2 linked regions of the Aggregicoccus sp. 17bor-14 genome follow. The protein of the gene in region 1 interacts with the protein of each later gene in a pairwise test. Links are inferred from orthologs where the notes say so. Each region holds a gene or a part of one and is shown on either strand. Other genes may lie near its edges.

The links.
Region 2: the proteins of secA (region 1) and secG interact in binary tests that used the Escherichia coli proteins (3 or more experiments, as listed by UniProt). The link is inferred for Aggregicoccus sp. 17bor-14 from one-to-one orthologs.

Annotation. Positions count from the first base shown.
Region 1 is NZ_VJZZ01000004.1:292,277-299,281, reverse strand. The notes cover bases 2,278-5,637. They hold secA (preprotein translocase subunit SecA), read left to right. Parts: upstream 2,278-2,599; coding sequence 2,600-5,437; downstream 5,438-5,637. Also shown: FGE12_RS10010 (M23 family metallopeptidase), read left to right, coding at 1-204; FGE12_RS10005 (GGDEF domain-containing protein), read right to left, coding at 396-1,091; 23S rRNA (cytidine(2498)-2'-O)-methyltransferase RlmM, read right to left, coding at 1,108-2,139; rpsB (30S ribosomal protein S2), read left to right, coding at 5,719-6,720; tsf (translation elongation factor Ts), read left to right, coding at 6,845-7,005. UniProt on the Escherichia coli protein: Required for protein export, interacts with the SecYEG preprotein conducting channel.
Region 2 is NZ_VJZZ01000001.1:636,977-643,301, reverse strand. What follows is about bases 1,536-4,215. They hold secG (preprotein translocase subunit SecG), read left to right. Parts: upstream 1,536-2,508; coding sequence 2,509-2,922; downstream 2,923-4,215. Other genes in these bases: FGE12_RS02820 (diguanylate cyclase), read left to right, coding at 3,230-4,215; tpiA (triose-phosphate isomerase), read left to right, coding at 1,596-2,369; pgk (phosphoglycerate kinase), read left to right, coding at 1,536-1,595. Outside these bases: gap (type I glyceraldehyde-3-phosphate dehydrogenase), read left to right, coding at 1-387; more of pgk, read left to right, coding at 408-1,535; more of FGE12_RS02820, read left to right, coding at 4,216-4,411; FGE12_RS02815 (spheroidene monooxygenase), read left to right, coding at 4,468-5,214; FGE12_RS02810 (choice-of-anchor D domain-containing protein), read left to right, coding at 5,404-6,325. UniProt on the Escherichia coli protein: Subunit of the protein translocation channel SecYEG. Overexpression of some hybrid proteins has been thought to jam the protein secretion apparatus resulting in cell death; while this may be true it also results in FtsH-mediated degradation of SecY.

The sequences.
Region 1 (7,005 bases):
ATCGTCATCGACCACGGCTATGGCATCAAGACGCGCTACGGCCACCTGGCGAAGATCAACGTGAAGGCGGGCGACCGCGTGAAGCGCGGCACCCCCATCGCCAACGTGGGCAACACCGGCCGCTCCACCGGCCCGCACCTGCACTACGAGGTGCGCGTGAACGGCATCCCGCAGAACCCGCGCAAGTTCATCCTCGAGGAGTAGCGAGGAACGCAGCGCGACGGCGCCCCACGGCCCGCCCGGGAGTCCCTTCGCGGACCCCTGCGCGGGCCGCGCGCTTTCCGGGGGGGCCTGCGCAGCAGGGCAGCTTCTGCCGCAGCCCGCTTGCGCGTCCGCCCAGGGGGCGGGCGCCATCGCGGCGCGCGGGCCCAGGGGTGGTGCGCCCACCGGGCCCCTCAGGGCGTGAGGGGCACCGCGCCCGCGAGCTCCAGCGTGCGCCGCTGCACCCCGCGCTCCCCGCCCATGCGCGCGAGCGCGAAGGCGCGCTCGAGCTCGGCCCACACCAGCGGCCCCAGCACCTGCCAGTGGGAGGGCGAGCGCACGGCGAGCGAGAGCTGCGCGAGCGTGAAGCCGGGGAGCTCCGCGCCTGCGGGCAGCGCCGCGCGCGCCGCCTCCGTGAGTGCTGCCTCGGCCCGCGCCGCTGAACCGTTGCCAGCGCCTTCATCGAGCTGCAGCCCGGAGCTGGGCACGAGCAGCGCGGCGAAGCAGTCGCCGTGCAGGCGCACCACGCGCGCGCCGGGGAAGGCGCCCTTCAGCGCGCCCACCACCCCGCGCAGCAGCGCATCTCCTGCCGCGAAGCCGTGCCGCGCGTTCACGTGGATGAGGCCGCGCACGTCCGCCACCAGCGCGTCCACGCGCCAGGCGTCGTGGTGGGCGTGGGTGGAGAGGTCGTACTCCTCCTTCAGCACCGTGCCCTGCAGCAGCGCGAGCGCGCCCAGGGCGCCCGTGGCGTCGGGCGCGCCGCGGCGCGCCTCCTCGGCCTCGAGCAGCAGGGTGAGCGCCGCCTGCACGGGCTCGCGCTCGCGCTGCAGCACGCGGGGAAAGAGGTTCACGAGGCGGTTCGCGGTGGCGTCGTCGAGTGGGTAGGGCATGGGAGGGGAAGGGCCTTCAGCGCCGGCGCGCGGTGACGGTGACCTCGTCGCGGTCGTGGTAGAGCTGGCGCACGCGCAGGCCCTGCCAGCCGCCGTCCTGCTCCAGCGTGTGGCGCACGCGGACGAGGACCGGGTTCTTGTCGTCCATGGGCAGCTTGATGTTCGCGACGAGCTGGTCCGCCCAGCCGCGCCGCCCCCACTTGGCCAGCAGCTGCGCGACCTCGAGCGGGCGCCAGGCCATGTCGCAGAAGAGCCAGTCCACCGGCTCCTCGGGCTCGTAGCTGAAGGCGCTCGCCTGCTCGTGGCGCACGCGCGGGTTGCGCGCGAGCTCGGGCAGGAGCTTCGCCGGGTCCACGGCGATGACGCGCGCGCCGCGCGCCACCAGCCGCTGCGTCCAGCCGCCCGGCGCCGCGCCCAGGTCCACGCACACGTCTCCGCGCGCCGGCTCCAGGGGCAGCGCGTGCAGCGCCTCCTCCAGCTTCATCGCGGCGCGGCTCGGCGCATCCGCCTCGCGGCGCATGCGCTGGCGGCCGCCGGGCGCGAGGCTCAGCGCCTCGCGCGCGGGCGCGCTGCCCACCGCGAGCAGCCCGGGCGCGAGCACCAGCGAGACCAGGAGCCCGCCCGCATCGCGCGCGCGCTCGGGCTCGGCCAGCACCCGGCCCTCCGGCAGCGCGGCCGCGACCGCGTCGCGCAGCGCCTCCGCCTCGGAGGCGAGGGGGTTCGCCGCCGCGGTGTCCGGGGTGAAGGCCTGCAGCGCGAAGGGCGCCTTGCCCACGGCGCCGAGCAGGCGCCCGGCGAGCAGCGCGGGCGCCGCCTCGGGCGCCGACGGAGCGAAGGCCTCCAGCACCCGCAGCCCCTGCCGGGCAAAGGCTGGCAGCAGCCCCGCCCGTACATCGCTCTCCACCAGGGCCTCCGCCACGAGGCGCGGGGCGGCGCCCGCCCAGGCGAGCTCCTCGAAGAGGTGCGCCTCGAAGCCCGCGCGGCAGGTCCAGAGGAAGCGCCCGGCGCGCGGCAGCAGTGGCTCGCGGGGGAGGGGAGGGGCGCGCACCCGCGGCGGCACCGGGGGCGGGCGCGCCGCCGAGGGGCCTGCGCCCGGAGCGGGCGCTGCGTGGTAGCCCTTGCGGGCCGAGGCGGCGCTCGCCGCGCGCTGCGCCCGGGAGGCGGGGCGGCGCTCGCCGGAGGGCGCCGGGGCGGGGCGCGGGCCCGGCTTGCCGCCCTTGCCCGGGCCGGCCTTTTGAGAGGGCCGGGAGCCCTTCGAGCGGGGATTTCGTTCGCGCGACATTGCCAAGGTGTTAATCCGCCTTAGTCTGGCCTGCCGCCCCGTTGGGCGGCCGGCCAGGGGGAATCGTTGAGGACCACTGCCGGTTTCGCACGTCTCCCCCGCCTCTTACATCTTCCGTCTCCGGGGATTTCCCTTCACTCGCCTGCCGCGTTCAGAGAATCTGCGCGCCAAGACACAGGCCAGAAGACACACGCCAGGCGAGCCTCGGCCGAGAGAGCCAAATCACATGATCGAGTGGACGCTGAAGAAGATCATCGGCACGAAGAATGAGCGCGAGCTCAGGAAGACGGGCCCCAAGGTAGCGCGCATCAACGAGCTGGAGAGCAAGATGCGGGCGCTCCGGGACGAGGACTTCCCTGCGGCCACCGCCCGCATGAAGCAGGAGGTCCAGAACGGCCGCCCGCTCGACGAGCTGCTCTTCGAGGCCTTCGCCCTCACCCGCGAGGCGGCCCGCCGCACGCTCGGCCAGCGCCACTTCGACGTGCAGCTCATCGGCGGCATGTTCCTGCACGAGGGCTGCATCGCCGAGATGCGCACCGGCGAGGGCAAGACCCTCACCGGCACGCTGCCCGCCTACCTCAACGCGCTCTCCGGGCGCGGCGTGCACATCGTCACGGTGAACGACTACCTCGCCCGCCGCGACGCGGAGCTGATGGGCCGCGTGCACCACTTCCTCGGCCTCACCGTGGGCTGCGTGCTCCACGACCTGAGCGACAAGCAGCGCCAGGAGGCCTACCGCTCGGACATCACCTACGGGCAGAACAACGAGTTCGGCTTCGACTACCTGCGCGACAACATGAAGTTCCGCCTGCAGGACTACGTCCAGCGCGAGCTGAACTTCGCCATCGTGGACGAGGTGGACTCCATCCTCATCGACGAGGCGCGCACCCCGCTCATCATCAGTGGCCCCACCGACGACACCACCGACAAGTACAAGCGCGTGGACGCGGTCATCCCCGGCATGGTGCCGGACCAGGACTACACCCTGGACGAGAAGGGCAAGAGCGTGGCCCTCACGGACGAGGGCATCGAGAAGCTGCAGAAGCGCCTCGGCATCGGGAACCTCTACGACCCGGGCGAGATCGAGACCCTGCACCACGTCGAGCAGGCCCTGCGCGCCCACACGCTCTACAAGCGCGACCGCGACTACGTCGTGAAGGACGGCGAGGTCATCATCGTGGACGAGTTCACCGGCCGCCTCATGGCGGGCCGGCGCTGGAGCGATGGCCTGCACCAGGCGGTGGAGGCGAAGGAGGGCGTCAAGATCGAGAACGAGAACCAGACGCTCGCCACCATCTCGTTCCAGAACTACTTCCGCATGTACTCCAAGCTCTCGGGCATGACCGGCACCGCCGACACCGAGGCCGAGGAGTTCGCGAAGATCTACAACCTCGACGTGCGCGTGGTCCCCACCAACCGGCCCATGATCCGCCGGGACCTGGACGACGTGGTCTACAAGACCGAGCGCGAGAAGTTCGAGGCGGCCGCCAAGGAGCTCAAGGAGCTGCACGAGAAGGGGCAGCCGGTGCTCGTGGGCACGGTGTCCATCGCCAAGAGCGAGGCGCTCAGCTCCTTCCTCAAGAAGGAGGGCGTGCCGCACAACGTGCTCAACGCCAAGGCGCACCAGCGCGAGGCGGACATCATCGCCCAGGCGGGCCGCAAGGGCGCGGTCACCATCTCCACCAACATGGCCGGCCGCGGTACGGACATCCTCCTGGGCGGCAACCCCGAGGTGCTCGCCCACAACGCCGTGGGCCCCGAGCCCCTGCCGCCCGAGCCCAGCAGCGACCCGGCCGCGCCGCCCGTGGACCTGACGGCGTATCAGGCGGCGCTGGCCGAGCACGCGCGCAGGTACACCGAGCTGCTCAACCAGTTCACCGAGCAGACCCGCGCCGAGCGCGAGGAGGTGCGCGCGCTGGGCGGCCTCTACATCCTGGGCACCGAGCGCCACGAGAGCCGCCGCATCGACAACCAGCTGCGCGGCCGCGCGGGACGCCAGGGCGACCCCGGCATGAGCCGCTTCTACCTCTCGCTCGAAGATGACCTGATGCGCATCTTCGGCTCCGAGCGCATCACGCTCCTGATGGAGCGCATGGGCATGCAGGAGGGCGAGGTCATCGAGCACAAGTGGCTCAGCCGCGCCATCGAGGGGGCGCAGAAGCGGGTCGAGGGCCACAACTTCGACATCCGCAAGAACCTGCTCGAGTACGACGACGTGATGAACCAGCAGCGGCGCACCATCTACAAGCTGCGCCGCAAGGTGCTCGCTGCCGGCGCCGGCATCCCGCTCATCGAGTACGAGGAGGACCCCAAGACCAAGGTCAAGCTGCGCACCGAGGAGACGGTGAGCTGGCAGGACTTCCAGGAGCTGGTCCTGGACGCGGTGGAGGACGTCATCGTCCGCATGACGGACGTGTACTGCCCCACCAAGAACCCGGACAGCTGGGACCTCGAGGGCCTGCAGCAGAGCGTGAAGGACTCGCTCAACGTGGAGATGAGCTTCACGCCGGCGGGCACCCGCGAGCACCTGCAGGAGCAGATCTTCGAGGTGGTGAGCAAGGTCATCACCCAGCGCCAGGAGGAGTTCGGCGAGGAGTTCCTGCGCTTCCTGCAGTACCGCTACCTGGCGACGATCGACGGGCTGTGGAAGGACCACCTGCTCGCCATGGACCACCTGCGCCAGGGCATCGGGCTGCGCGGCTACGGCCAGAAGGACCCGAAGCAGGAGTACAAGAAGGAGGGCTACGAGGGCTTCATGCAGATGCTCTCCACCATCAGCCACCAGTTCGTGGGCCAGCTGATGCGCGTGCAGAGCCGCAACGCGGCCGAGGAGACTGCGCGCCTGCAGCGGCAGATGGCGCAGAAGGCCGCCCAGGCGCACGAGGGCCGCGCGGACGCGGAAGGAAGGCCCCAGCCCGAGCCCCAGCAGCAGGCTCGCGCCGCCGCCGCCCCGCAGCCCGCCGCCCAGCGCGAGGGGCCCCGCGTGGGCCGCAACGACCCCTGCCCCTGCGGCAGCGGCAAGAAGTACAAGAAGTGCCACGGGGGCGGCGAGGCCACGGCCTAGCCCCCTGACCCTCGCCTGGCCTCCGGCCGGGCAGACCGCTTGCCGGGGCGTCCCGGGGCTGTAGGCCCCGGACACACGAAGCTTGCGGCGCCCGGAGGGGTTCTGTTAGGTACGCCGTCCGCTTCCGGGTCCCCCCGGGGGCGGACGCTGTTTTTTCACCCGAACCAAATACTCACACGTCCGTGTCCGGTGACTGGTGCTCCTACGGGATTCTCCGCAGAGGAGGGCCACCGGCGCAGTCCCAAGCGGGCGTGGCGGAACAAGAACCGAGAGAGACGACAATGGAAACGCAAGACACGCAGCAGCCCACCCAGGCGCAGGCCATGGCCGCCGCGAGCGGCATCACGATGAAGCAGCTGCTGGAGGCCGGCGTCCACTTCGGCCACCAGACCAAGCGCTGGAACCCGAAGATGAAGCCGTACATCTTCGGCGCCCGCAACGGCATCTACATCATCGACCTGCAGAAGACCGTCACCATGGCGCGCGCCGCGTTCCGCTTCGTGGCGGACGTGACCAGCCGCGGCGGCTCGGTCCTCTTCGTGGGCACCAAGAAGCAGGCGCAGGACACCATCGCCGAGGAGGCGCGCCGCGCCGGCCAGTTCTTCGTCACCAGCCGCTGGCTGGGTGGCACCCTGACCAACTTCAAGACCATCAAGCAGGGCATCGACCGCCTCAAGACGCTCGAGAAGATGGCCGAGGACGGCACCTTCGAGCGCCTCCCGAAGAAGGAAGTGGCCGGCCTGCAGCGCGAGCAGGAGAAGCTCGAGCGCAACCTGGGCGGCGTGAAGGACCTGAACAAGCTGCCCGGCTGCGTGTTCGTGATCGACCCGAAGAAGGAGCACATCGCGATCCACGAGGCGAGCCGCCTCGGCATCCCGGTGATCGGCGTGGTCGACACCAACTGCGACCCGGACAACATCGACTTCGTCATCCCCGGCAACGACGACGCCATCCGCTCCATCAAGCTCTTCACGAGCAAGATCGCGGACGCCTGCATCGAGGGCGCGGCCCGCTACCAGGCCTCCGGCGCCAGCGAGCGCGACCAGCAGGAGAGCCGCGACGAGCGCGGCGGCGGCCGTGACCGCGACGACCGCCGTGGCCCCCGCCGCGACGACCGCCGTGGCTTCGGCGGCGGCGACCGCGGTGGCTTCCGCGGCGCTGGCGACCGCGGTGGCAACGAGCGCCGGGGCCCCGTGGTGGAGATGAAGAACGCGCCGGCCGCTCCCGCGGCGGACGCGGCCCCCGCCGCCGACTCCGGCAGCGCCGAGGCGCCCACCGAGTAAGCAGTCTCCCGAGGGCGGCGCTCACCCGAGCGCAGCCCTCCCGAGTGCTCGGCCGGGCGGCGCTCCCCAGCGCCTCCCGGCCGTTTCCTTTTTTTCGATCCCCCTAGCAGCAACGGAGATGACGATGGCTGAGGTCAGCGCCTCGATGGTGAAGGAGCTCCGCGAGCAGACCGGCGCGGGCATGATGGACTGCAAGAAGGCCCTGGCCGAGAGCGGCGGGGACTTCCAGAAGGCGGCCGAGTGGCTGCGCAAGAAGGGCATCAGCCGCCAGGAGGGCAAGGCGGG
Region 2 (6,325 bases), on another replicon or contig:
TCCAGCACCGGCGCCGCGAAGGCGATCGGCGAGGTGCTGCCGGTGCTCAAGGGCAAGATGCACGGCCTCGCGGTGCGCGTGCCCACCCCGAACGTGTCGCTCGTGGACCTCACCGTGGTCACCAGCAAGCCCACCACCCAGGAGGCGGTGCTCGCGGCGTTCAAGAAGAACGCGGACGGCGCACTCAAGGGCGTGCTGCAGTACAGCGACGAGCAGACCGTCTCCATCGACTACAATGGCAACCCGCACTCGGCCATCTTCGATGCCACCAACTGCTTCGTCATGGGCGGCAACATGGTGAAGGTCATGGCCTGGTACGACAACGAGTGGGGCTTCTCCAACCGCATGGTCGACATGGCCAAGTTCCTGGTCTCCAAGGGCCTCTAGGAAGGGCAGCAGGCGCTCCCGTGATCAAGTACATCGACGAGCTGCAGCTCACCGGCAAGCGCGTGTTCATCCGGGTGGACTTCAACGTCCCCCTTGAGGGCAAGCGCGTCACCGACGACACCCGCATCCGCGAGGCCCTGCCCACCATCCGGCGCGCGCTGGAGATGGGCGGCAAGGTCATCCTCGCCAGCCACCTGGGCCGCCCCAAGGGCCCGGACCCCAAGCTCAGCCTGGAGCCGGTGGCGGGCCGCCTCTCCGAGCTGCTCGGCGGCAAGCACGAGGTCATCCTCGCGGACGACTGCGTGGGTGACGGCGTGAAGAAGCTGGTGCGCGAGCTCAAGGAGGGCCAGGTGGCGCTCCTCGAGAACCTGCGCTTCCACAAGGAGGAGGAGGCCAACGACGAGGCCTTCGCGCGCGAGCTCGCGGCGCTCGCGGACGTGTACGTGAACGATGCCTTCGGCACCGCGCACCGCGCCCACGCCTCCACTGCCGGCATGGTGCCCTTCGTGAAGGAGAAGGCCGCGGGCCTGCTCATGCGCAAGGAGCTCGAGTACCTGGGCGGCGCGCTCAAGAACCCCCAGAAGCCCTTCGTGGCCATCCTGGGCGGCTCGAAGGTGAGCGACAAGATCAAGGTCATCGAGAGCCTGCTGCCCAAGGTGGACGCGCTGCTCATCGGCGGCGCCATGGCGTACACCTTCCTCAAGGCGCAGGGCATCAACGTGGGCAAGAGCCGGGTGGAGGAGGACAAGCTCTCGCTCGCCACCAAGATGCTGGACGCGGCGCAGCGCCTGAAGACCCCCATCGTGCTGCCGGTGGACCACGTGTGCTCCACCGAGTTCGGCGAGGCCGGGCAGAAGGTGGACGTGAACGACCGCGTCATCCCGGACACGATGATGGGCCTGGACATCGGTCCCAAGACGCGCGCCATGTACACGCAGTGGATCCGCGACGCGAAGACGGTGCTCTGGAACGGCCCCATGGGGCTCTTCGAGGTCCCCAAGTACGCCGAGGGCACGCGCGTCATTGCCGAGGCCATGGCCAACAACCGCGACGCGGTGACCATCATCGGCGGCGGCGACAGCGCCGCGGCCGTGCAGCAGATGGGCTACGCGGACAAGCTCAGCCACGTGTCCACCGGCGGCGGCGCCTCGCTCGAGTTCCTCGAGGGGCGTGAGCTGCCCGGCATCAAGGCCCTGGAGACCCGCTAGATGGCGAGCGCGACCGGAGCCCGGGTGAAGATCGTCGCGGGCAACTGGAAGATGAACAAGACGGTGGCCGAGGCGCTCGCGCTGGTGGGCGAGCTGCGCGGGCTGCTGAAAGAGGTTGCCGGGGTGGAGGTGGTGCTCGCACCGCCCTTCACCGCCCTGCACCCGGTGGCCGGCGCGCTCGCGGGCAGCGGCTTCGGCCTCGCTGCGCAGAACTGCCACTGGGAGCCGTCCGGCGCCTTCACCGGCGAGGTGGCCGCCCCCATGCTGAAGGAGCTCGGCTGCGCCTACGTCATCGTGGGCCACAGCGAGCGCCGGCAGTTCTTCGGCGAGACGGACGAGACGGTGAACCGCCGCAGCCAGGCCGTCCTCAAGGCCGGGATGCTGCCCATCGTCTGCGTGGGCGAGACCCTGCAGGAGCGGGAGGCGGGGCGCACCCTGGAGGTGGTGAGCCGCCAGGTGAAGGGGGCGCTCGCCGGCTTCTCCGCAGAGCAGGTGGGCCGCTTCGTGCTCGCCTACGAGCCGGTGTGGGCAATCGGCACCGGCCGCAACGCCACCAGCGCCCAGGCGCAGGAGGTCCACGCGGCCATCCGCCAGCAGCTCGCGGGCCTCCACGACGGGGCCACGGCCGCCCGGGTGCGCATCCAGTACGGCGGCAGCGTGAAGCCGGACAACGCCGCGGAGCTGCTCGGGCAGCCGGACGTGGACGGCGCCCTGGTGGGTGGGGCCAGCCTCAAGGCGGCGGACTTCGCCGCCATCGTGCGCGCGGGGCGCTAGCCCGCTCGGGCGCCCCGGCAACTCCGGGGAGGGCACGAGAAGGTTGTCTCCGCGCTGTCAGTTCTTGTACGGTGCGCGTCCCCCGAAGCCGAAGGGCTGTCGGGGGACGACTCACGCGCCGCTTCGCCAAAGGGATTCCATGCTGGCCTTCGTCACGACCGTGCACGTGCTGCTGTGCGTGTTCATGATCTTCGTCATTCTGCTCCAGCCGGGTAAGGACGCCGGCATGGGCGCGGCCCTCGGCGGCGGCGCGGCCACCACGGCCTTCGGCGGCCGCGGTGCGGTCACCTTCCTCAGCAAGCTCACCGCCATCTGCGCGGCGCTCTTCTTCCTCACCTCGCTGGGCCTCTCCTTCGTGGGGATGCGCTCGTCGGTGGCCGCGGGCCCCCTGCCGGCGCGCCGCGCGGCGGCTGCGCCTGCGCCGGCCGCTCCGGCGAACCCGGTGGGCACCTCTCCTGCGCCCGCGCCGGCCTCCGGTGCGCCGGCGTCCGTGGAGCAGGCGCGCCCGGGCCAGACGGCTCCCGCCGCTCCGGCGCCCGCGCCGAAGCAGTAGCAACAAGCGGCTGCAGCGCCTCAAAAAGGCGTTGCACCGCAAGGCCCGCTCAGGCATAGAGGGGCCGCGAATTGCCCAGGTGGTGGAACTGGTAGACACACTGGCTTGAGGTGCCAGCGCTGCAAGGCATGGGGGTTCGAGTCCCCCCTTGGGCACTCCCCGTGAAAGGCCTCCAAGTCTTCGGACTTGGGGGCCTTTCGCTTTTCCGGCCGGCCGCAGCGGAAGCGCAGCCCGCACCGGGGGGTTGCACTCTTCGTTGGGCACCGTGCCTCCGGCAGCGGAGGGAGGGCGCCCACGGGACCCCGCCTTGGACGCCGACGCCCCCAACCCAGCCCCGCCGCCGCCCCAGGTCGCCGCCGCCGCGGACGAGCTCGGCGCGGCGCTCGCCGAGGTCCAGGCCCGGCTGCGTGCGCTGCTGCTCGGCGGGCCCGTGGCGCAGGCGCTCGATGGGGCCCAGCGCGAGCTGGTGCGGCGCGTGGAGGCGGAGCTGGCGCGCGCCCAGGAGCAGCTCGGCCGGCTGGGCTCGCCGGGCGGCGGGTGGGGGGCGGCGAACGAGGGGGGGCTGCTCGCGGCCGTGCCCGAGGCGGGCGCCGATTCCCATAAAGGGCGCTTCCGGGTCCTCTACGTGGACGACGACCGCGAGAGCCGCGACGGGGTGGGGGAGCTGCTGGCCCGCTACTTCGACGTGCACCTGGCCCCGGACGGGGTGCGCGCCGCGGAGCTCGCCCGCGCGCTGCGCCCGGACATCATCGTCACCGACCTGAACATGCCCGGGCTGGACGGGCTCTCCCTGCTCTCGCTCCTGCGCAGCGACGAGGACACCGCCCACATCCCGCTGCTGGTGGTGAGCGCCTCCACCCACACCGAGGCGAAGGTGCTCTGCTTCGAGGCGGGCGCGAGCGACTACCTCACCAAGCCGGTGGTGGCCGACGAGCTGGTGGCGCGCGTGCGCAACGCGCTCGCGCGCTCCGAGGATCTGCGCCGCGAGCGCGCCCTGCAGGCGACCGACGATCTCACCGGGCTCGCGAACCGCCGCCGCCTGCGCTCCTTCCTCACGCCCGCGCTGCGCAGCGCCGCGCGCACCCGCACGGAGCTCACCGTGGTGATGGTGGACCAGGACCGGCTCAAGGAGCTCAACGATCGCTTCGGCCACGCGGCCGGTGACCAGGCCCTCCGCGCGCTCGCCCAGGCGCTCAGCGCGTGCAAGCGCTCCGGAGATCTCGCCGCGCGCATTGGCGGGGACGAGTTCGTGGTCTCCATGCCGGACACGGATCGCGCCGGCGCCGGGCGCTTCGTCGCGCGCGTGGAGGAGGAGCTGCGGCTGCGCCCCATCCTGCTCGAGCAGGGCGAGGTGTACCTCTCGGCGAGCTTCGGGCTCGCGAGCGCGAGCGAGCGCGACTGGGAGGAGAGCGCCGAGCACCTGCTGCAGCGCGCCGACCGCGCGCTCTACGAGGCGAAGCGCCTGCGGCGCAGCCGGCCCACGGACTGACGCCTGCTTCCCCTTTGCGCGCGCGCCCCGTCCGTGCTCCGGTGGGCGCCGGCCCCGTGACGCTCCTCGCTCCGACCTCGCCCCTCGCCGCCCTCACGCTGCTGCGCTACGCGCCGCGCGGCGTGCCCGGGGCCCTGCTGCGCCAGGGCCTGGAGTCGATGCAGCTCGCGCGCACGCCCGGCCTGCGCTTCTTCCGCCTCCTGGGCACTGCGCGCGGGCGGGGCTTCGGGCCCTGGGAGCCCACGCGCTGGGCGGCCTTCACGGTGTGGGACTCGGCGGCGGCGTTGGATGCCTTCGAGGCGCACTCGCGCGTGGCGGCCGGCTGGCGCGCGCGCGCCGTGGAGCAGTGGACGCTGCGGATGCGGCCCGTGCGCTGGCACGGGGCGTGGGGTGGGGTGGACCCCTTCGCCGGCTTCACGCCGGGAGCCGAGGACGGGCAGGGGGCGGCCGCTCCGCTCGTCGTGCTCACCCGGGCCACGCTGCGGCTGCGCCACCTGCGCGCCTTTCGCGCCGCCGCGGCCGCGCTCGAGGAGGTGCTCGCGCGGCAGGAGGGGCTGGTCGCGAGCCTCGCCGCGGGCGAGGTGCCGCTGCTCAAGCAGGCCACCTTCAGCCTCTGGCAGAGCGGCGCCGCGGTGCGCGGCTTCGCCTACGCGGGGCAGCGCCACGCAGGTGTCGTGCAGCGCACGCGGCGCGAGGGCTGGTACAGCGAGGAGCTGTTCGCGCGGCTGCGCCCACTGTCGGCCAGTGGAACGTGGGACGGGCGCGAGCCGCTCTCGGCGCTGCTGGCCCCGGGCTTGAACTGATCCCGCGCACCTCCCGGCGCACACTGCAGCAGAGGGCAACGCGCTTCCACACACGGCGCAGCGCTTTCGCCTGCGTGGGCAGTTGCCTGCCCAGAGGGGGGTGCCTAGCTTCGCGACCTGATCCGGCACGGGCATCGGCCCGTTTCCGGCATGGTGGGACGAGTGGCGTCGCGGAGGGGGTTGGGAGCCATGGATCGGCGTTGGGGCCTCTTGAGCCTCGTGGTGGGACTGGTGGGAGTGGGGATGGCGTCGGGGTGCGTGGACCGTCAGCGGACCACGCTCACGGACGGCCAGCTCACGGTGTCGCCCGGCGGCATGCAGTTCCAGCGCGTGGCGGTGTTCGACGGGCGCGAGGTCGAGTTCACGCTGCGCAGCGTGGGCCGCATGACCGTGACCGTGCAGGACGCCTGGGTGGAGGGGCCCGCGGGACAGTACGTGGCGCGCTTCCAGGACGCGGGGCCCCACAAGCTCTCGCCCGGTGAGGCCAGCCAGCTCAAGGTGCGCTTCACGCCGCTCGCTCCGGGCGACATGCCGGCCACGCTCGTCATCCAGACGGACTCCTCCAAGGCGCGCCAGCTGCGCGTGCCCCTCACCGGCACGGGCGTGGACGCGTGGGCGCGCATCAGCCCCTCGCGCCTGGACTTCGGGCGCATCGAGGCGGACTCGAGCAAGACGCTGCAGCTCGCGCTGGAGAACCCCTCGGACCTGCCGGTGGAGGTCAACCCCAAGTTCCTCGGCACCAAGGAGCAGCAGGCCGAGTTCAGCATGGCGCCGCTGACGCTCGCCCCCTTCGAGAAGCGCGAGGTGCCGGTCACCTTCTCGCCGCACGAGGTGGGCATCAAGAACGTGGTGCTCGCCATCACCCCGTGCCGCGGCTGCGCGGACGTGCCGGTGCAGGTGGCCGCCGAGGCGCTCGAGCAGGCGGTGATCGCGGTGCCGCCGGACATCGACTTCGGCGCGGTGCCGCTGGACCGCGACGCGCAGCAGCCCATGAGCATCAAGAACATCAGCACCGAGCCGGTGACGGTGACGGGCTTCGTGCGCGACGGCAAGGACGCGTCCTTCTCCGGCGAGGTGACCGGGCTGCCGCTGGTGCTGCAGCCGGGGGAGA